2 regions of the Cellulosimicrobium sp. PMB13 genome follow, and region 2 is predicted to be linked to the other one. Evidence: riboswitches for the same ligand, from Rfam matches in the RefSeq annotation. Region 2 holds a riboswitch; the other holds the start of a gene.

Region 1 (9,925 bases), 1.7 Mb from region 2:
GGCTCGACGCGGGGACCCGCAGCTCCCGCGTCTCCTGTTCCTGCTGCTCGTGGGCGACCTGCTCCGTCATGCCGCACCTCCGAGGGTGAAGACCGCCATCTGCGTCGACGGCCCCGCGCCGCGCGGCTCGGTGGAGCCTGCCTCCGCGGTCCCTGCGTCGACCGGCCCGACGTCGCGGTACGCCACCGTGTACCCGAACCGTTCGGCCGCCGCCTCCGCCCACGCGCGCAGCTCCGCGCGGGTCCACTCGAACCGGTGGTCGGGGTGGCGCAGCCCACCGGCGGCCGTGCCGTCCGGGCCGGGCAGCAGATTGGAGTAGTGCACGTTGTACTCCGCGTTCGGCGTCGTGACGACGACGGTCCGCGGCCGCGCGCGCCCGAGCACGGCCCGTTCGAGCGCGTCCAGGCGCGACGGGTCGACGTGCTCGACGACCTCCATGAGCACCGCCGCGTCGAAGCCCGCCAGGCGGTCGTCGGCGTAGGTGAGCGACGACTGCACGAGCTGCACGCGCTCGCGCTCGGCGTCGCTCGCGTCGTGGAGGCGCAGTCGCGTCGCGGCCCGATCGAGCTCTCCCGCCGAGACGTCGGTGCCGAGGATGCGCGTGAAGGACCTGTCGGCCGCGAGACGCCGGAGCAGCGCCCCCTCCCCGCACCCGAGGTCGACGACCGTCCGGGCGCCGGCGTCGTGCAGCGCGGCGAGCACCGCGTCCGCGCGCTGCCGGGCGAGCGGCGGGGGCGTGTCGTCCGCCGGCACGTCGCCGAACCCCGGGTTGTCCCCTGATACGGCCCCTGATCGGGGGACAACCCGGGGTTCGGCAGCGTGGGCGGGAGCGCCCGAGGTGTCGTCGAGAGCGCTGAGGCGTGCGACGGCGTCGTCGACGTAGCGCTGCTGGTGCGCGAGATACCGGCGGGCGATCTGCTCGCGCTCGGGGTGGTCGGCGAGCCAGCCGCCGCCCGCGCGCACGAGCTTGTCGACCTCGTCGGTCGACACCCAGTAGTGCTTCGCGTCGTCGAGCACCGGGAGGAGGACGTAGAGCTGCGTCAGCGCGTCGGCCAGCCGCACCGTCCCCCGCAGGCGGAGGTCGACGACGTGCGCGTCCCCCCACGCCGGGACCGTCGGGTCGAGCGGCTCGGCCGTCGCCTCGACCACCCAGCCGAGCGGCTCGAAGAAGCGGCGCGCGAGACCGGCGCCGCCGCGGCACGGGAGCGACGGGACATGGATCTCCAGGGGGATCGCGGTCGCCGCGAGGTCCGGGCGCGCGTCGCACCGGCCCGCCGCCGCGGTGGAGAAGACCTTGCCGAGCGCGACGGCGACCAGGGACGACGCCGCGTACGGCCGGTCGTTGACGTACTGCGCGAGGGCGAACCCGCCTCCGGAGCCCCCGAACCGCTTGTCCCGGACGATCCCCACCGGGTCGACCTCCAGCAGCAGCGCCGCCGTGCAGCGCTCGGGCGTCGCCTCGGGGTAGAAGACGTGCGCCCGACCCACCGGGAGGTCGAACGACTGCGCACGACCGGGGTGCTTGTGCAGCAGGAAGCCGAGGTCGGTCGCGTCGTCGAGGCCGAGGTCGTGCGCCGCCGTCGCGGTCAGGGTCACGAGCATGGCCGACATGCTGTCATCCCGTCGGCCGACCGGGCACCAGGATTCACCGCAGGACTCGTCGGAGACTCGGTGGGGCTCGGCGGGGGCCCGGCGCGCGGGTGGGACCGCCGGGGGCCGTCTCCGGTCGAGCACCGAGAACCGGTCGAGATTCAGCCGGTCGGACCATCGACGCGGGGCGTCTCGCAGGTCTACCGTCGGGGGACGGGCGGCGCCGCTCACGGCACGCCCGGCCACCGTGGACGGGACCGTCGTGACGACCGAGGAACGGACGAGCGCGCAGCCGCGCGACCCTGGCGAGGGACCGCACGACGCCGCGCCCGTCGACGCCTTCGCGGAGCGCCTGTTCACCGCGACGCTCGGCGCGATCGACGTGCTCGCGGTGCACGTCGGGGACCGGCTCGGCTGGTACCGCGCCCTCGCCGACGCCGGACCGCTGACCTCCACGGCGCTCGCCGAGGCGACCGGCACGCACGAGCGCTACGCGCGCGAGTGGCTCGAGCAGCAGGCGGCGTCGGGCATCCTCGCCGCCGAGGACCCCGGTGCGGCACCCGCGCTCGTCGCGGACCCGCAGGACGTCGCCCGCGAGCGCCGCTACGCCCTGCCCGCCGCGCACGCCGAGGTCCTCACGGACACGACGTCGCTCGCGTACTCCGCGCCGCTCGCGCGGTTCGTCGGGGCGATCGGCCCGCAGCTCCCCCACCTCCTCGACGCCTACCGGACGGGCGGCGGGGTGTCGTGGGACCAGCTCGGCGACGACGCGCGCGAGGCGCAGGCGGACGTCAACCGGCCGTGGTTCGAGCGCGAGCTGGGGCCCGCGCTCACGCGCCTGCCCGAGGTTCACGACGTGCTGTCGCGGCCGGGTGCGCGCGTCGTCGACGTCGGGTGCGGGTTCGGCTGGTCGACGCTCGCGATCGCGCGGGCGTACCCGGGCGCCGTCGTGCACGGGATCGACGTGGACCGGCCGTCGGTCGAGGCGGCCCGGACCGCCGCGGACGCGGCCGGGCTCGGGGACCGCGTGACGTTCCACCGCGCCGACGCCGCGGAGCTCGCGCTCGCCGAGCCGTTCGACGCCGCGTTCGCGTTCGAGTGCGTGCACGACCTGCCGCGCCCCGTCGCTGTGCTCGACGCGGTACGTCGCGCGGTGCGGCCCGACGGCGTGGTGGTCGTCATGGACGAGGCCGTCGCCGACGAGTTCAGCGCCCCGGCCGACGACGTCGACCGGATCATGTACGGCTACAGCCTCTTCGTGTGCCTGCCCGACGGGCTGTCGACGCAGCCGTCCGCCGGGACGGGGACCGTCATGCGACCCGCGACGCTGCGGCGCTACGCGCTGGAGGCGGGGTACTCGGGCGTCGAGGTGCTGCCCGTCGACGACTTCTCGTTCTTCCGGTTCTACCGGCTCGTGCTCTGACCGGTCCCGCCGGGGCTCGCCGGGTCGGCCTGGTCGGCCGGGTCCGGCCACCGGGCCTCGTCGCCGACGTGGATCGTCCCGGACGACAGCAGGCGGCACACCACCCCGCCGCGCGCGTGCATCGAGCGCATGGCTCCGGGTGCGATCCAGTCGTCGAGCAGCCGGCACGGTGCGGCGATGCGCAGCACCTGGAGCTCGACGTCGCCCAGCGTGAGGAACGACCCGGGCTTCGTGGGGAGGTGGCCGTGCGTGAGGGTCACGTTGCGCCGCGTGAGGCCGGGGTCGATCTCCTGCCCGAGCTCTGAGGAGGCGGCGGCGAGGTCCGCGAGGGTCTGGACGGTCACGTGCCGGTGCTTGGACCCGTGGTACCGGTCGCCGACGAGCCCGCGGCCTTCCTCCGCCTCGACCTGGGGGACGGTGCGGGTGGGCAGCCGTCGCGCCTTGGCGACGTGGATCGAGTGCACGCGGGGCGGTTCGGTCACCGGACCAGCGTGCCACCTCGCCCGGCCGGTCACCATCAGCGCTCCCCCGAGCGGGGACCCGGTACCGGTGTACCGTCCCGTCCATGACCGACGTCCGCAGCCGCACCCATGCCCAGGCCGTCGACGCAGCGATCGAGCTCTTCACCCGCAAGGGGTACGAGCAGACCACCGTCGAGGAGATCGCCGACGCCGCCCAGGTCAGCCGCGCCACCTTCTTCCGCCGTTTCCGCTCGAAGGAGGACGTGGTCTTCGCGGACCACGAGCTGCTCCTCGACGAGGTCGTGGTCATGCTCGCCGCGACCCGGCCCGTGCCCGACGCCGCGGGGAACCTCGTCCCGGACCCGTCCGTCGACCCGTACCTCGAGGTCTGCCGCGCGGCGCGCCTCGTGTTCGACCACCACGTCGGCCAGCGCGAGACGTCGCTCGCGCGCCACGGCCTGCTCCAGCAGGTGCCCGCGCTCCGGGACCGCGAGCTGGTGACCACCCACCGCTACGAACGCGCCTTCACGGCCTACCTGCGCGACGCCCTGCCGCCCGACGCGCGGCGCTCCACCGCGTCCATCGCGTTCGCCGCGTCCGTGGTCGCCGTGCACAACGCGCTCCTGCGCCGCTGGCTGCGCGACCCCGAGCAGGACCTGCGCCCGCAGCTCGAGGAGGCGTTCGCCGAGCTGCGCCGCGCCGCGGCCGGACGGTTCACCGCCGACGACCCCGCCGGGGCCCCGGCTCGCGGCGCAGGCACGGCGGACCGCCGCCGCGTCGTCGTGACGGTCGTCGACGCGGGCGCGAACGCCGCGGACGTCGCCGACGACGTCGCGCGCGCCGTCCGCGACGCCCTGGGCTGACCCGGGTCGGACGCGCAGCACGTCCCCCGGCCGGATCCCGCGATCCTGTCCCGCGGGGCGCCGGAGCAGCCGGAGGACCTGACGCCGGAGCCTCGGGCCCACAGGCCGCTCGACGCCGCGGTGGAGAGCCCACGCGGCGAGCAGGCAGGTTCCGAGCACCAGCACGAACGTCGTCGCGCGCCCCAGGCCCGGGTGGAGGTGCTCGATCATCCAGCGGCCCCAGAGGGAGTGGAGGAGGTACAAGGGGTAGCTCAGCGTGCCCGCGGCGACGAAGCCGCGCCACGAGACGTGCCGGACCGGCGTCAGCACACAGATCGCCACGGCCGCCACGCACGCCGCGACGACGGCCGCCGACTCCACGCGGTCCAGGTGCACGCCCGCGTTCGAGGCCACGCGGGCCGCCTGGACACCGCTGGCGTACCCGAGGGCGAGCGTGACGTTGACGGCCAGAGCGACCCAGGCGCCTCGGCTCCGCAGGTCCTCGGCCAGCAGGTAGAGCGCCATCCCGCAGGCGAACAGCGAGGCGTCGGTGCCGATGAGGACCTGCGCGACCAGGTCGCTCCCCAGCACCTGGGCCGCCGCCCCGACCACGGGCCAGGCGACGACGAAGACCACGAGCCGCCTTCCCCGCAGGGCTCCGAGGGCGAGCAGCACGGCGATCAGGACGTAGAACCGCAGCTCCGCCCACAGCGTCCAGTAGGCGCCGTCCAGATCCGCCACGTCGAACGCCCGCTGGAACATCGTGAGGTTCGCGACGAGCTGCGAGCCGCTGACGTCCCTCCGGCCGGGAGCGACCACGGCGAAGAAGAGGAACGCCAGCACGACGGCGACCCAGTACGCGGGGTACAGGCGCCCGACCCGCGAGGCGACGAAATGCACCACGCCCTTGCCGTGACGTGCGGTCATGAAGATGACGAAGCCGCTGATCACGAAGAACAGCTGCACCCCGTAGGCGCCGCGGGCGGCCCAGAGATGGGCGACCGGGAAGGCGTCGCTCGTCGCGCGGCCCCAGGCCTGATGGCCGAGCCCCACGAAGTGGTAGACGACGACCGCCAGGGCCGCCAGGAGCCGGAGCGCGTCGAGCGCTGCGAGCCGCCCTGGCGCCGCCAACCGCCCTGGCAGGGCATCCGGAGAAAGGGGGTCGGCTCCGGCCGTTCGTCGGCTCGGGGCGGAGATCGCGTCGGTGCTGGTCACGCACCGAGCCTCCTGGCCGCGCGGGCGCGGTCGCTTCGTCCCGGGGGCGAGACATGCCCTCTCCTCAGGGCCAGGTCCGCGCCGTCGTGGTCAGCCGTGGGGCTAAGGCGCCGCAGTCGCAGGGAATGTGCGGGTAGCATCCACCGTTGCAGAACGCAGTACGCACGAACGTGCTCCGGGGTCGGTGCAATTCCGAGCCGGCGGTGACAGTCCGCGACCCGCGCCCTACGCGCGGTTGACCTGGTGGAACTCCAGGACCGACGGTGACAGTCCGGATGGGAGGAAGCACGTGCGGCGCGGCCGTCCCGACGGCGCGCGGCCGCCGAGAGATCGGCGAGCCCGCTCCTGGGGGACGATCCTCGCCGTGGTGAGCGACGGCGTCGGCGGCCCCCACGGGCCGACGACGCCGAGCCCGCCCTCACCCCGGAGCCCCCGTGCCCGGGACGGACGAGGGACGAACGATGGACCTGATGGCGCTGTTCGACGCGCAGCTCACGATCGGCGACCAGCACCTGCTGTGGCGCGAGATCGTCGGCAACGGGTTCGGCCTGGCATCGGCGCTGGGCGGCATGCGGCGCAAGGTGTGGGCGTGGCCGGTCGGCATCGTCGGCAACCTGCTGCTGCTCACGGTGTTCCTCGGCGCGGTGTTCGCGACGCCCAACCCCGTCAACCTGCTCGGGCAGGCCGGCCGCCAGGTCATGTTCGTCATCGTGTCGGTCTACGGGTGGGTGCAGTGGCGCCGCACGCAGCAGCGGCTCGGTGACGCGGACGCCGACAGCCACGGGGTCTCTGTGGTCCCGCGGTGGGCGACGGCGCGGCAGCGGATCGGCCTCGTGGTCGCCCTCCTCGTCGGCACGGCGGTGCTCACGCCCGTCTTCCGCGCGCTCGGCTCGTTCGAGCCGGTGTGGGCCGACGCCTGGATCTTCATGGGCTCGCTCCTCGCGACGTACGGCATGGCGAAGGGCTGGGTGGAGTTCTGGCTGATCTGGGTCGCCGTGGACATCGTCGGCGTGCCGCTGCTCGTGTCCGCCGGGTACTACGCGTCCGCGTTCATGTACGTGTTCTACGGCGCGTTCACGCTCGTCGGGTTCTTCGTGTGGTGGCGCATCAACCGGCGCGCGACGGCCGAGGCGCTGGCCGCGGGCGCGCCCGCCTGACCGGACGGGTACGTCTTTCGGGCGGACCGCGTTCTCCTGCGAGAAGAACGACGTCCCGTCCGGGTCGCCGGTTTCCTAGCCTCGTGCCATGCGGCCCGACCTCCAGCCTCTCGCCCCGACGCTGTTCCGCCTGCGGATCGACGGCGGCCCGGCGCACCTGCTCAACAGCTACCTCGTGCTCGATGACGACGGCGTGACGCTCGTCGACACGGGATGGGCCGACAGCGCGCCCGTCGTCGAGTCGGCGCTGCGCGCGCTCGACCGCGGACGCGACGACGTCCGCCGCGTCGTCCTGACCCACTTCCACGAGGACCACGCCGGCGCGGCCGCCGAGATCGCGACGTGGGGCGACGTCCAGGTGATCGCCGGGGCACCCGAGGCGGACGTCGTCCGCGGGACGGTCGCCGGACTGCTCCCCCGGCTCACGACGGCGGAGCGGGCCATCCACCCGGAGCCGTCGGAGCCGCCCGCCGGGCCGCCCTGCCGGGTCGACCTGGAGGTGTCCGACGGCGACCACCTCGCCGTCGGTGGAGGCGCTCACGTGCTCCTGCTCCCGGGCCACACCCCCGGCAGCCTCGCGCTGCACCTGCGCCACCTGGACGCCGTCCTGACCGGGGACACCGTGGCGGAGCTCGACGGGGAGGTGATCCTCGGGGTGTTCGACGTCGACCGCGACAAGACACGACGCTCGGCGCGGCGGATCGCCGGCACGGGTGCGGGCATCGCCGGGTTCGGCCACGGCGAGGCCGTGCTGCACGACGCCGCGCGGCGCATCCGCGAGGCACGCAACCCCTTCGCGGACCCGCAGCCCTGAGGCCCCGTGGCACCGCGGCGAGCGGGTGAGGCCCCGGTCGCCCTCGGACCGCGCCTCAGTCGTCCTCGGACCGCCTCAGTCGTCCTCGAACAGCATCTCGTCGGACGGCGCGACCCGGTGCGCGCCGAGCGTCGCCTCGGCGCACACGGCGTCGACGAGCGCGTCGCTCCCGCCGAGGTAGGTCGCCGCCGCGTCGATCTCCGACCCGACGAACCACGAGCGGTCCTCGGGCCACCACAGGTTCGGCGACTGGTCGTGGTGGCGGAACGCCGCGACGTCGGCCAGCGTGCCCGTCCACAGGTGGTACTCGCGGTGCGGGAGCAGGAGCATCGGCGCCGCGGGTCTCTCGACGAGCGTCGGGGCGAGCTGGTCCCACGCCTCGGCCTGCGCGGCCGCCACCTCCTCCTCGCTCGGAGGCGGCTCGTCCTCGGCCCAGCCGACGAGCACCCCGATGCCCGAGGTGTCGCGCGGGTCCGTGCCGTGGTCGTAGAGGAACGAGAACCCCGTCCACAGCCCGGCGTGCACGGGCTGGTCCCCCGTGAACGACGCGAGGACCGCGGTGAGGACGTCGAGCGCGGAGGGTGCGCCGTCGTCGTCGGTGGTGCGCACGAGGGAGCCGTAGCCGTCGGGGTGCGGCACGCACGCGTACGCCGCGTAGCCCCGCGGGACCGTGCCGTCCACGCGCGGGCCGAACGGTCCGAGGCGTTCCGCGATCCACCCCCCGGCCGACGCGTCGTCGTTCCAGGTCACCTGTCCGTGCGCAGCCACGCCCGGCACCCTACGCGGGGAGCGGCCCGCCGAGGCCGACCTCGTTGCCGTCCGGGTCCCGGAAGACCGTCTTGGTGACCCCGCCCTCGTAGGTCTCGCGCCGGTCGGGCGCGACCCCTCGCTCTCCGGCCGCGGCGACGAACGCGTCGAGGTCGTCGCGGAAGATCGTCACGACGCCGTGCCCGGCGTGCTCGGGGACCTGCTCGACGACGAGCCACCGGTGCTCCGCGAGCTGCCACACGGACTCGGTCGGGGTCGCGACGAACGTCGGCTCGGCGCCGAGGAAGCGCACGTACCAGTCGCGAGCGCCGTCGTGGTCACGGACATGGAGCGTCACGAACAGGTCGAGAGCCATCTCCCCAGGCTACGACTGATACTTGATCTCACTTGACCGATACGCAGTATCGACGCACGATGGGAGGACGACCGACCGCACGCAGCCAGCTGGAGCACCGATGCCCGCCACGCCGATCATGCCCGGTGTCACCGAACCCGCCTACGACCTCACGACGCCCCTCGACGTGGACTACGCCGGGGCGTTCGCGGACGCCACCGACGCCGACCGCGCGCACCAGCAGCGCGTGCGCCAGTTCGTCCAGGACGAGGTGCTGCCCGTCATCGACGAGTACTGGGAGCGCGCCGAGGTGCCGCTCGACCTCGTCAAGCGCCTCGGCGAGCTGGACCTCCTGCGCGACGGCGTCGACGTCGAGGGCCGCGAGCACGTCAGCCTCATGGGCGCCGGCCTCGCCGCGATGGAGATGTCTCGCGGGGACGGCTCGGTCGCGACGATCTGCGGCGTCCAGGGCGGTCTCGCGCTCCGCTCGATCCAGATGCTCGGGTCGGACGAGCAGCGCGCCCGGTACGCCGAGCCCATGGCGCGCGGCGAGATCATCGGCGCGTTCGCGCTCACCGAGCCCACGCACGGCTCCGACTCCGTCTCGCTGGAGACCACGGCGCGCCGCGAGACCCGCGACGGTGTCGACGGCTACGTGCTGAACGGCGAGAAGAAGTGGATCGGCAACGGGTCGTCCGGGCACATCACGGTCGTGTGGGCGCGCCTCGTCGACGGCGAGGGCGGGGAGGGCGACAACCAGGTCCACGGCTTCGTCGTCCCGCAGGACTCCCCCGGCTACACCGGCACGACGATCACCGGCAAGGTGTCGCTCCGCGCGATCTGGCAGGCGCACGTCGTGCTCGACGACGTGTTCGTCCCCGCCGAGAACGCCCTCCCCGGCGCGCGGTCGTTCAAGGACACGTCGCGCGTGCTCTTCGCGACGCGCCTCGGGGTGGCGTGGGCCGCCGTCGGGCACGCGGTCGCGTGCTACGAGACCGCGGTCGCGTACGCCACGCAGCGCGTGCAGTTCGGTCGACCGCTCGCGGCGAACCAGATGATCCAGGAGCGCCTGACGAAGATGCTGTCGACGCTCACGCAGATGCAGCTCCTCGTGGCGCAGATGACGCGCCGCGACGAGGCCGGCGAGCTCACCGGCCCGCAGGCGTCGCTCGCGAAGTACACGTGCACGCGCGGCGCCCGCGAGATCGCGGCGAGCGCGCGCGACCTGCTCGGCGGCAACGGGATCCTGCTGCGCAACCGCGTCGCGCGGCACTTCGCCGATGTCGAGGCCCTGCACACCTACGAGGGCACCGAGTCCGTG
Region 2 (9,925 bases):
CCGGGACGAGCAACAGGCGCACGAGACTGATGACGTTCGGGACGGTCACGACACGGGAGCTCACCTGCTGCCCTGCTGCCACGCTCACCGCCCGTGCTCGTCCTGCCTCGCCTGAGGATCGCGGCTCGCACCGCAGCGACCATCCTACGTAGGCGAGCCCGGCCGGGGGTGCGCATTTTCGGCCGCGGTGGGCGCGTCGTGCGAAATCACCCGTCGCGCCTCCACGGCCCAGCCCTGGTGAGCGACGTCACCGCCCTCTCCACGACGGTGGCGCGCCCGCTCCGGTAGGATGGTGCTCACCTGTGGAGTTCGTCGCTCGTCCCGCGTGTTCTGTGAGAGTGGCCGGATCCCCCGCCCGCACGGCCGTCATCGGCCGCGGTCGGCGCCCGGCCAGGTGTGTTCGGGAGTGCGACCTGCGAGAGCCGACCTGGCGACCGCACGCCACTCCGCCACCCCGACACGAAACGGTCCTCACCGCCCCATGACTGCTGACGTCGTCGCGCCCTCGCGCGCCCTCGACCACTCCTCCACCGACTCCACCCCCGCCGCTCCCCCGGCCGACGACGCGTCGTTCGCGTCCCTCGGCCTCCCGGCGTCGCTCGCGCGCGCCGTGTCCGACCTCGGCTTCGTCACGCCGTCCGCGATCCAGGCGCAGGCCATCCCCGCGCTGCTCGCCGGTCGCGACATCACCGGCGTCGCGCAGACCGGCACCGGCAAGACGGCCGCGTTCGGTCTCCCGCTGCTGGCCGCGGTCGACCCCGCGCTGCGGCGCGTGCAGGCGGTCGTGCTGACCCCGACGCGCGAGCTCGCGATGCAGGTCGCCGACGCGATCGAGACGTTCGCCGCGCAGCTGCCCAAGGTCGACGTCCTCGCGGTCTACGGCGGCTCGCCGTACCAGCCGCAGCAGCGGGCGCTCGCGGCCGGTGCGCAGGTCGTCGTCGGCACCCCGGGTCGCGTCATCGACCACATCGAGCGCGGCACCCTCGTGCTCGACGACGTGCGCTTCCTCGTGCTCGACGAGGCGGACGAGATGCTCCGCATGGGCTTCGCGGAGGACGTCGACACGATCTTCTCCCGCGCGCCGCGCGAGCGTCAGGTCGCCCTCTTCTCCGCGACCATGCCGGCCCCGATCCGCCGGGTCGCGGCCGAGCACCTCACCGACCCGGTCGAGATCGCGGTCTCGCGTCAGTCCTCCACGGTGACGAGCGTCCGCCAGACGTACGCGGTCGTGCCGTTCCGCCACAAGACCGGGTCGCTCGCCCGCGTCCTCGCGACGTCGGACGCCGACGCCGCGATCGTCTTCACCCGCACGCGCGGCGCGGCCGAGGAGGTCGGCTCCGCGCTCGTCGAGCGCGGCATCTCTGCCGCGACGATCTCGGGCGACGTCGCGCAGAAGGACCGCGAGAAGATCGTCGAGCGCCTGCGCTCGGGCGCCCTGGACGTGCTCGTCGCGACCGACGTCGCAGCCCGCGGCCTCGACGTCGACCGCATCGGCCTCGTCGTGAACTTCGACCTGCCGGGCGAGCCCGAGGCGTACGTGCACCGCATCGGCCGTACCGGTCGCGCGGGCCGCACGGGCGAGGCGCTGAGCTTCGTCACCCCGCACGAGCGCGGGCGCCTGCGCGCGATCGAGCGCACCACGCGCACGCCGCTCGAGGAGGTCGAGATCCCCTCGCCCGCGGACGTGTCCGCGCACAAGGCGCGCCGCCTGCTCGGGCAGGTCCCCGAGCGTCGTGAGGCCGGGCGTCTCGCGATGTACGCCGACATGGTGCGCGCGGTCGTCGCCGAGCAGGACGTCGACCCCGTCGACCTCGCCGCGGCGCTCGTGGCGCTCGCCGTCGGGGACGACGGCCCGCAGGCCCGCGAGGAGCAGGAGCGCTTCGAGGCGGAGCGTGCCCAGGCGCGCGACCAGGCGCGCTCGGCCCGCACCGAGCGCTCGGGCGACCGTGGCGGCTCGCGCGGCGACCGCGCGTCGGGCCGTCGCGACGGTGACGGGACGCGCGGCATCCGTCGCGACGCCGTCGGCACCCGGTACCGCCTGTCGGTGGGCCACACGCACGGCGCCCAGCCCGGCGGCATCGTCGGTGCGCTGACGAACGAGGCGGGCCTCAACGGGTCGGACGTCGGCAAGATCGACATCTTCCCGTCGTTCTCCCTCGTCGACATCGCCGCGCCGCTCGACGACGCGACGCTCGACCGCATCTCGCGGGCCCGGGTCGCGGGCAAGTTCCTGCGCATCCGCCTCGACGAGGGCGCGCCGCCCGCACGCGGCCGCGCCCCGCGTCCGACGGGCGACCGCCCCCGCGGCGCCCACGGCCCGTCGGGCCGCAGCGACGAGCGTCGCGAGCGCACGGACCGTCACGACGACCGGGGCGACCGCAAGCCGCGCCACCGCACGGCGTACTGACCAGCGCACCGGACGGTGCCGTCGTCCCCCTGTCGGGTGGGTGACGGCACCGCCCCTGCACGGACGAAGGGCCCGGTCTCGGGAACGAGACCGGGCCCTTCGTCGTGTCCGCCGTCGTGCGCGCCGGGTGCGGGCCGACCAGCACCCACCGCCCGTCAGCTCCGGACGTCGCGCTCCGCCGCCTCGCCGTGCGCCTGGACCAGCGCCGCGAGGCGACGGGCCTCCAGGTCTCCGCGGCCGCCGTCGGCCCGCTGGATCCCCATGACGGCGAGCGTGGACCCGTCGGCGAGGTCGAGCCGCACCCACGGGTCGCCGCTGCCGAACCGCACCGACACGACCTGCGCCCACTCCAGCTCGCGCGTGTAGATGACGTTGCGCACCCGCAGGCCCGCGCGGCTCGGCACCGCGTGCACCCCGCCCAGACGCCACAGCAGCCACGCCGCGAACAGCGCGAACGCCGCGAGCGAGAGCCTGTTCACCCACGACGTCCCGAGGGGACCGGTCGCGAGCACCCCCACGACGACGCACGCCCCCACCACGACGACACCCGTGGCCCACGCCGACACCAGGCCGAAGCGCGGCCGGAACACCCGGTACGGGTCCTCCCGGCGATCACCCGGCAGGCCCGCCTCCGGGAACGACGCACCGCTCATGCCGTCACCGTCTCACACGCCGACCGCACACGACCGCCCAGCGCACGCCGCACCCTGTCAGAGGCGGGACGCGTGGATCCTCGTCACCAGGATCGCGCGCGCACCGACGTCGTACAGCGCATCCATCACCTGGTTCGTCCGGTCACGCCGCACCATCGCGCGCACCGCCGCCCACTCCCGGTCGTGCAGCGGCGACACCGTCGGGGACTCCAGGCCCGGCGTGATCGCCACCGCCTGCTCCACGAGCGACACCGGCACGTCGTAGTCCATGAGGACGTACTCCCGGGCCGTGAGCACGCCCCGCAGACGACGGCCCAGCACCTCCACGCCCGCCGGCACGTCCGCCTCCGCGACCGCGCGCGGACGGATCAGCACCGCCTCCGACTCGAGGATCGGGTCACCGAACACCTCGAGCCCCGCACCGCGCAGCGTCGTGCCCGTCGAGACCACGTCCGCGACGACGTCCGCCACCCCGAGCTGCACCGCCGACTCCACGGCACCGTCCAGGTGCACCACCGTCGCGTCGACACCGTGCGAGCGCAGGTGACCCTCGACCAGCACCTCGTACGACGTCGCGACCCGCAGGCCCTGCACCTGCTCCAACGACGTGACCGCCCCCGCGGGGGCCGCGTACCGGAACGTCGACCCGCCGAACCCGAGCTGCATGTGCTCCACCGCGTCCGCCCCCGAGTCCAGGAGCAGGTCCCGACCCGTGATCCCGACGTCGACCGTCCCCGACCCCACGTACACCGCGATGTCGCGCGGGCGCAGGAAGAAGAACTCGACGTCGTTGTCCGGGTCCGCGAGCACCAGCTCGCGCGCGTCACGCCGCTGGCGGTACCCCGCCTCGCGCAGCATCTCGACGGCGGGCTCGGACAGGGACCCCTTGTTGGGGACGGCGATACGCAGCATGGTGGGACCTTCGTTCAGGAGCAGGGTCAACGGGGAGCGAGGACGGGCGGCGACGTGCGGCGCTCGCGGCCGGCGGCAGGATCACACCACCGGCCGGGGCCGCTCACAGATGCTCGTACACGTCCTGCAGGCTCAGGCCCTTCGCGACCATGAGCACCTGCAGGTGGTACAGCAGCTGGGAGATCTCCTCCGCCGTCTTCACGTCGCCCTCGTACTCGGCGGCCATCCACACCTCGGCCGCCTCCTCGACGACCTTCTTCCCGATCGCATGCACCCCGGCGTCCAGCTCGGCGACCGTGCCGGAACCGGCAGGTCGTGTCGTGGCCTTCTCCGAGAGCTCGGCGAACAGGGACTCGAACGTCTTCACACGTCCCAGGGTATCCGCCGCCCCCGGGCCGCCCGACCCGGGTCCGCCCACCGGGCACCCCTCACAGCGACCGCAGGGCCACGACCGTCGCCACCGCCGCCTGCGCCGCCTCCGCACCCTTGTCCTCCCGCGAGCCCGGCAGCCCGGCACGGTCCAGCGCCTGCTGCTCGTCGTCGCACGTCAGCACCCCGAACCCCACCGGCACCCCCGACCGCACGCTCACGTCCGTCAGCCCCGCCGTCGCCGCCTGGCACACGTACTCGAAGTGCGGTGTCCCCCCACGGATCACCACACCCAGCGCCACCACCGCGTCCGCACCGTGCTCCACCGCCCGCGCCGCCGCCACCGGGAGCTCGAACGACCCCGGCACCCGCACCACCGACACGTGCGACACGTGCGCCGCCTCCAACGCACGCCGCGCACCCGCCACCAGACCGTCCATCACCTCCGTGTGCCAGCTCGCCGCGACCACCGTCACCCGCAGCCCCGACCCGTCCACCTCGATCGACGGCGCACCCGCACCACTCATCGCTCCTCCTCCGTCTCGTCCCGCACCACGACCCCCGGACCACCCGGGGCCTCGATCGTCTCCAGCAGGTGACCCATCGCCACCTTCTTCGTCACCAGGTACGCCCGGTTGTGCTCCCCGTGACCCACCTCGATCCGCTCCGTCGCCGCCACGTCGATCCCGTGCGCCACCAGACCCGTCACCTTTGCCGGGTTGTTCGTCAGCAACGTCACCCGCGACAGCCCCAGGTCCGCCAGGATCGCCGCCGCCGCCCCGTACTCCCGACGGTCCGCCGGCCACCCCAGCTCCAGGTTCGCCTGCACCGTGTCCAACCCCGCGTCCTGCAGCTCGTACGCCCCCAGCTTCGCCAGCAGGCCGATCCCCCGACCCTCGTGCCCCCGCAGGTACACCACCGCACCACCCTCCGCCGCGACACGACCCATCGCCGCCCGCAGCTGCGGACCGCAGTCGCACCGCGACGACCCGAACGCGTCCCCCGTCAAGCACTCCGAGTGCACCCGCACCACCGGCGCCACCGCCCCGGCGGCGCTCGCGGACGGTCGCGCCGGTACCGAGCTCCCCCGTACCGAGCCCTCCGGTCCGGGAACCGGCGGGACCAGCGCCACGTGCTCCGCCCCCGTCCGCAGGTCCCGGTACCCCAGCACGCGGAACATGCCGTGCTCCGTCGGCAGCGCCGCCTCCGCCGTCCGGTGCACCCGGCGCACCGAGAGCTCCCGCTCCGTCCCCGCAGCACCGCTCGGCTCCGTCGCCGCAGGATCGTGCACCCGCCGCCACGCCACCAGGTCCGCGATCGTCAGCAGCACCAGACCGTCACGCTCCGCCAGCCCCGCCGCGTCCTCCAGACGCATCATCGACCCGTCGTCGTGCACCAGCTCCGCGATACCCCCCACCTCACCCGCGCCCGCCAACCGCACCAGGTCCACCGCCGCCTCCGTGTGCCCCGCACGGTGCAGCACCCCGCCCGGCACCGCCCGCAACGGCAGCACGTGCCCCGGCCGGATCAGGTCCCCCGCCCCCGACCCCGGGTCCGCCAGCACCCGCAACGTCCGCGCCCGGTCCTGCGCCGAGATCCCCGTCGTCACACCCGACGCCGCGTCCACCGTCACCGTGTACGCCGTCCGCCGCGGGTCCTCGCTCCGCGGAACCATCAACGGCAGCTCCAGCGCGTCCGCCCGCGCCGCCGGCATCGGCGCGCACAGGTACCCCGACGAGTGCCGGATCGTCCACGCCACCCACTCCGCCGACACGTCCCGCGCCGCGAACACCACGTCCGCCTCGTTCTCCCGGTCCGGGGAGTCCGCCACCAGCACCGGGCGCCCCGCACGGATCGCCTCCAGCGCCTCCTCGACCGAACCCAGCCGCACCCCGCGGGACCCCACGACCGCGGCGCTCGCGGCCTCGCCCGGGTCCGTCACGGCGTCGCCTCTCCTCGCGTCGCCCCGGACCGCCTCGCCCGGCACGACGTCGTCCGCGCTCACGACGCCGCCCCGGTGGCGAGCAGCCGCTCGACGTACTTCGCCAGGACGTCGACCTCGAGGTTCACGCGGTCTCCGGGCGCCAGCGCGCCGAGGACGGTCGCCTCGAGGGTCGTCGGGATGAGGGAGACGCCGAACGTCGCGCCGTCGACGCAGGTGACCGTGAGCGAGACGCCGCTCACGGCGATCGAGCCCTTCTCCGCGACGTAGCGCAACAGCTCGGCCGGCGCGGAGAAGACCAGGTCGTCCCAGCGGTCGCCCGGGTCACGGCTCGCGAGCGTCGCCACGCCGTCGACGTGCCCCTGCACCACGTGACCGCCGAGCCGGGCGTCCACGCGCACCGCCCGCTCGAGGTTGACCCGCGACCCCGGACGCAGGTCACCGAGCGTCGTGCGGCGCAGCGACTCCGGCATGACGTCGGCGCCGAACGTCCCGTCTCCCCCGAGCGACGAGACGGTGAGACACACGCCGTCGACGGCGATCGAGTCGCCCAGCGCCGCGTCCGACGTCGCGAGCGGCCCTTCGACCGTCAGCACCGCGTCCGCGCCCGCCCCGCCCGGGAACGCGATCTCGCGCACCGTGCCGATCTCCTCGACGATCCCCGTGAACATGCGATCTCTCCTGCCTCTCAGCCGATCCGTCTCGACACCGTCAGCGCGTCGTCGCCGACGCGCCGTACCTCGACCGTGCGGAACCGCCGCGCGGCCCCGATCGTGGTCACGCCCAGGTCGCCCACGACGCGCTTCCCGGCACCGAGCAGCACGGGGGCGACGTAGGCGTGCAGCTCGTCGACGGCGTCCGCCGCGAGGAACGCCGTCGCGAGCGTCGGGCCGCCCTCGAGGAGCACGTGGCGAACGTCGCGCGCCCCGAGCTCGGCGAGGACCTCACGGACGTCGTGCGTGCGCACGTGCACGAGGGCCCCGCCCTCGCCGCGCAGCCGAGCCTGCGGCGGGATCCCGGATCGCCCCACGACGACGCGCAGCGGCTGGTGGTCGGCGAGCCGCTCGACGCCGTCGGGGCCCGTCGCGCGCGCGGTGAGCGCCGGGTCGTCGGCCCGGACGGTGCCAGACCCGACGGCGATCGCGTCGACGGTCGCCCGGACACGGTGGGCGTGCGCGCGCGCCTCCGGGCCCGTGATCCACCGGCTCGTGCCGTCCTGCGCCGCGACGAACCCGTCGAGCGACGTCGCGGTCTTCAGCGTGACGTACGGGGTGCCTCGTGCGGCCGCGGTGAGCCACACGTGCAGCAGGGCCGTCCCCTCGGCCGCGCGTACGCCGCGCACGACGCGGACGCCCGCGGCGCGCAGTCGCGCGGCACCGCCCGCCGCGGCCGGGTTCGGGTCGTCGACGGCGTGGACCACCTCGGCCACGCCGGCCGCGAGGAGCGCGTCGGCGCAGGGCGGGGTACGTCCGGTGTGGGCGCACGGCTCGAGGGTCACGACCGCCGTCGCACCACGGACGTCGATCCCGCGCTCCCGGGCGTCAGCCAACGCCGCGGCCTCCGCGTGCGGCGTGCCGGCGCCCCGGTGGTACCCCTCGGCGAGCACCCTGCGCGCCCGGGCGTCGACGGCCTCGGGGGTCGCGCGGTCGCGCAGGAGGTCCGTACCCGTGGGCGGGGCGAGCAGGACGCAGCCGACCCGCGGGTTGGGGCCGTACGCCGGGCCGCGCGCGGCGAGCTCGAGCGCGCGAGACATCGCGCCGTCGATCGTCAGGTGCTGCGAGCCCATCGGTCCTCGTCCTGCCGGGCACGGTCACTCCGGGGCGAGGGCGGGCGGAGAAGTCGCGGGCTCCCGACAGGGCTCGCCGCGTGCCGCTCACCACGGCGGGTCGGCTCACCGAGGTCGTCGGTCACGAGGGCCCGGACCACCGCCCGGCACCCGCGTGGCCGGCTCCCGCGTGGGGTCGACCGCGCCGCACGTGCTTCCTCCCATCCGGACTGTCACCGTCGGTCCTGGAGTTCCACCAGGTCAACCGCGCGTAGGGCGCGGGTCGCGGACTGTCACCGCCGGCTCGGAATTGCACCGACCCCGGAGCACGTTCGTGCGTACTGCTGCCGTCCAGGATGCCACACCGCCGCACCGCCTCCCCCACGGTCCGTGGACCGGACGAACGTGACGCGGACGTGAACGCAGCCGCGGGTGCATGCGGGCCTGAGCTCGACCGCGCATCGACCACGGTCGGTCGGGTCGTCGGGGCGTGTGGTGGGGTCGCAGGACTGGTGATGTGGGGTGATGACCGCTTGGCACACTATTTATTCGAACGCAGAGCGACACTGATCGAGCGGAGATCTCTGCGCTCTGCCCGGCCCGGTCAGTGCGTGTGCGCGGCTCCGGCAAGATCCCGCAGAGCCTGGATCTCCCCCGGGATGCTCTCGGCGCCGTAGACGGCCGAACCCGCCACGAAGACGTTCGCGCCGGCGTCGGCCGCCCGCTCGATCGTGTCGCGGGACACTCCCCCGTCGACCTGGATCCACACGTCCAGGCCCGCCTCGCTCACGGCCTGCCGTGCGCGCCGGATCTTGGGCAGCGTGCCGTCGATGAACGACTGCCCGCCGAAGCCCGGCTCGACCGTCATGACGAGGATCATGTCCACCTCGGACAGCAGGTCGAGGTACGGCTCGACGGGCGTCGCGGGGCGCAGCGCGACGCCCGCCCTCGCCCCGAGCCGGCGCAGCTCGCGCGCGAGCCGCACGGGCGCCGTCGCCGCCTCGGCGTGGAACGTGACCGACGCCGCGCCCGCCTCCGCGTACGCGGGCGCCCAGCGGTCCGGGTCCTCGATCATGAGGTGCGCGTCGATCGGCACGGGTGACACCTGCGCCAGGCGCTCGAACACCGGCAGCCCCAGCGTGAGGTTCGGCACGAAGTGGTTGTCCATGACGTCGACGTGGGCGTAGTCCGCCGTCTCGATCGCGCGGAGGTCGCGCTCGAGGTTCGCGAAGTCGGCGGACAGGATGCTCGGGGCGATGAGGGCTGCCATGGGGACCAGCCTAGGGGTGCCGCCCACGACGGCCGCGCCCTAGGCTCACGCCGTGGACTCCTTCCCTCCCCCGTCGCGCGCCACCGTCCGCCCCCTCGTCGCGGGCGACCTGCCCCGCGTCGCGGAGATCTTCGCCCCCTTCGTCCGCGACACGCAGGTGACGTTCGAGGAGGAGCCCTGGGACGCCTCCCGCTGGGACGCCAAGCGGCGCGACCTCGCGGCCGCGGGGCTGCCGTTCCTCGTGGCCGACGTCGACGGCGTCGTCGCCGGCTTCGCGTACGCGGGACCGTGGAGGCCGAAGGCGGCGTACCGGCACACGGTCGAGGACACGATCTACCTCGACCCCCGGTACACCGGACAGGGCCTCGGCACGGCGCTCCTCGGCGCCCTGCTCGACGTGCTGCGAGCCTCGGGCGTGCGCCAGGTCGTGTCCGTCGTCGCCGACGTCCCCGACGCCGCGGGCTCCCTCCCGCTGCACCGCCGGTTCGGGTTCGCTGAGGCGGGACGGCTGACCGCCGTCGGCTTCAAGCACGGCCGCTGGGTCGACACGATCCTCCTGCAGCGCGCCCTGGAGGCGCCTACGGACCACGAGACGGTCAGCACCACC

Evidence for each region. A riboswitch is a leader RNA that binds a small molecule or an ion and turns the genes downstream of it on or off. The one in region 2 is predicted to bind FMN.
Region 1: another riboswitch for FMN. It lies ahead of pnuC (nicotinamide riboside transporter PnuC); the one in region 2 lies ahead of ribD (bifunctional diaminohydroxyphosphoribosylaminopyrimidine deaminase/5-amino-6-(5-phosphoribosylamino)uracil reductase RibD).

What each region holds. Positions count from the first base shown of each region.
Region 1 is NZ_CP145910.1:186,534-196,458, forward strand. It holds gene V5D56_RS01010 (polynucleotide kinase-phosphatase) at 1-70, opposite strand, end outside; gene V5D56_RS01015 (3' terminal RNA ribose 2'-O-methyltransferase Hen1) at 67-1,602, opposite strand; gene V5D56_RS01020 (class I SAM-dependent methyltransferase) at 1,853-3,013, shown strand; gene V5D56_RS01025 (MOSC domain-containing protein) at 2,995-3,495, opposite strand; gene V5D56_RS01030 (TetR family transcriptional regulator) at 3,579-4,337, shown strand; partial or broken gene V5D56_RS01035 (acyltransferase family protein) at 4,470-5,531, opposite strand; FMN riboswitch at 5,698-5,824, shown strand; gene pnuC (nicotinamide riboside transporter PnuC) at 5,993-6,688, shown strand; gene V5D56_RS01045 (MBL fold metallo-hydrolase) at 6,777-7,502, shown strand; gene V5D56_RS01050 (hypothetical protein) at 7,578-8,270, opposite strand; gene V5D56_RS01055 (VOC family protein) at 8,281-8,625, opposite strand; gene V5D56_RS01060 (acyl-CoA dehydrogenase family protein) at 8,726-9,925, shown strand, end outside.
Region 2 is NZ_CP145910.1:3,069,713-3,079,637, reverse strand. It holds gene V5D56_RS13870 (CDP-alcohol phosphatidyltransferase family protein) at 1-82, opposite strand, end outside; gene V5D56_RS13865 (DEAD/DEAH box helicase) at 482-2,407, shown strand; gene V5D56_RS13860 (PH domain-containing protein) at 2,563-3,060, opposite strand; gene hisG (ATP phosphoribosyltransferase) at 3,118-3,972, opposite strand; gene V5D56_RS13850 (phosphoribosyl-ATP diphosphatase) at 4,076-4,339, opposite strand; gene ribH (6,7-dimethyl-8-ribityllumazine synthase) at 4,401-4,868, opposite strand; gene ribB (3,4-dihydroxy-2-butanone-4-phosphate synthase) at 4,865-6,247, opposite strand; gene V5D56_RS13835 (riboflavin synthase) at 6,343-6,954, opposite strand; gene ribD (bifunctional diaminohydroxyphosphoribosylaminopyrimidine deaminase/5-amino-6-(5-phosphoribosylamino)uracil reductase RibD) at 6,972-8,069, opposite strand; FMN riboswitch at 8,256-8,382, opposite strand; gene rpe (ribulose-phosphate 3-epimerase) at 8,653-9,318, opposite strand; gene V5D56_RS13820 (N-acetyltransferase family protein) at 9,371-9,925, shown strand, end outside.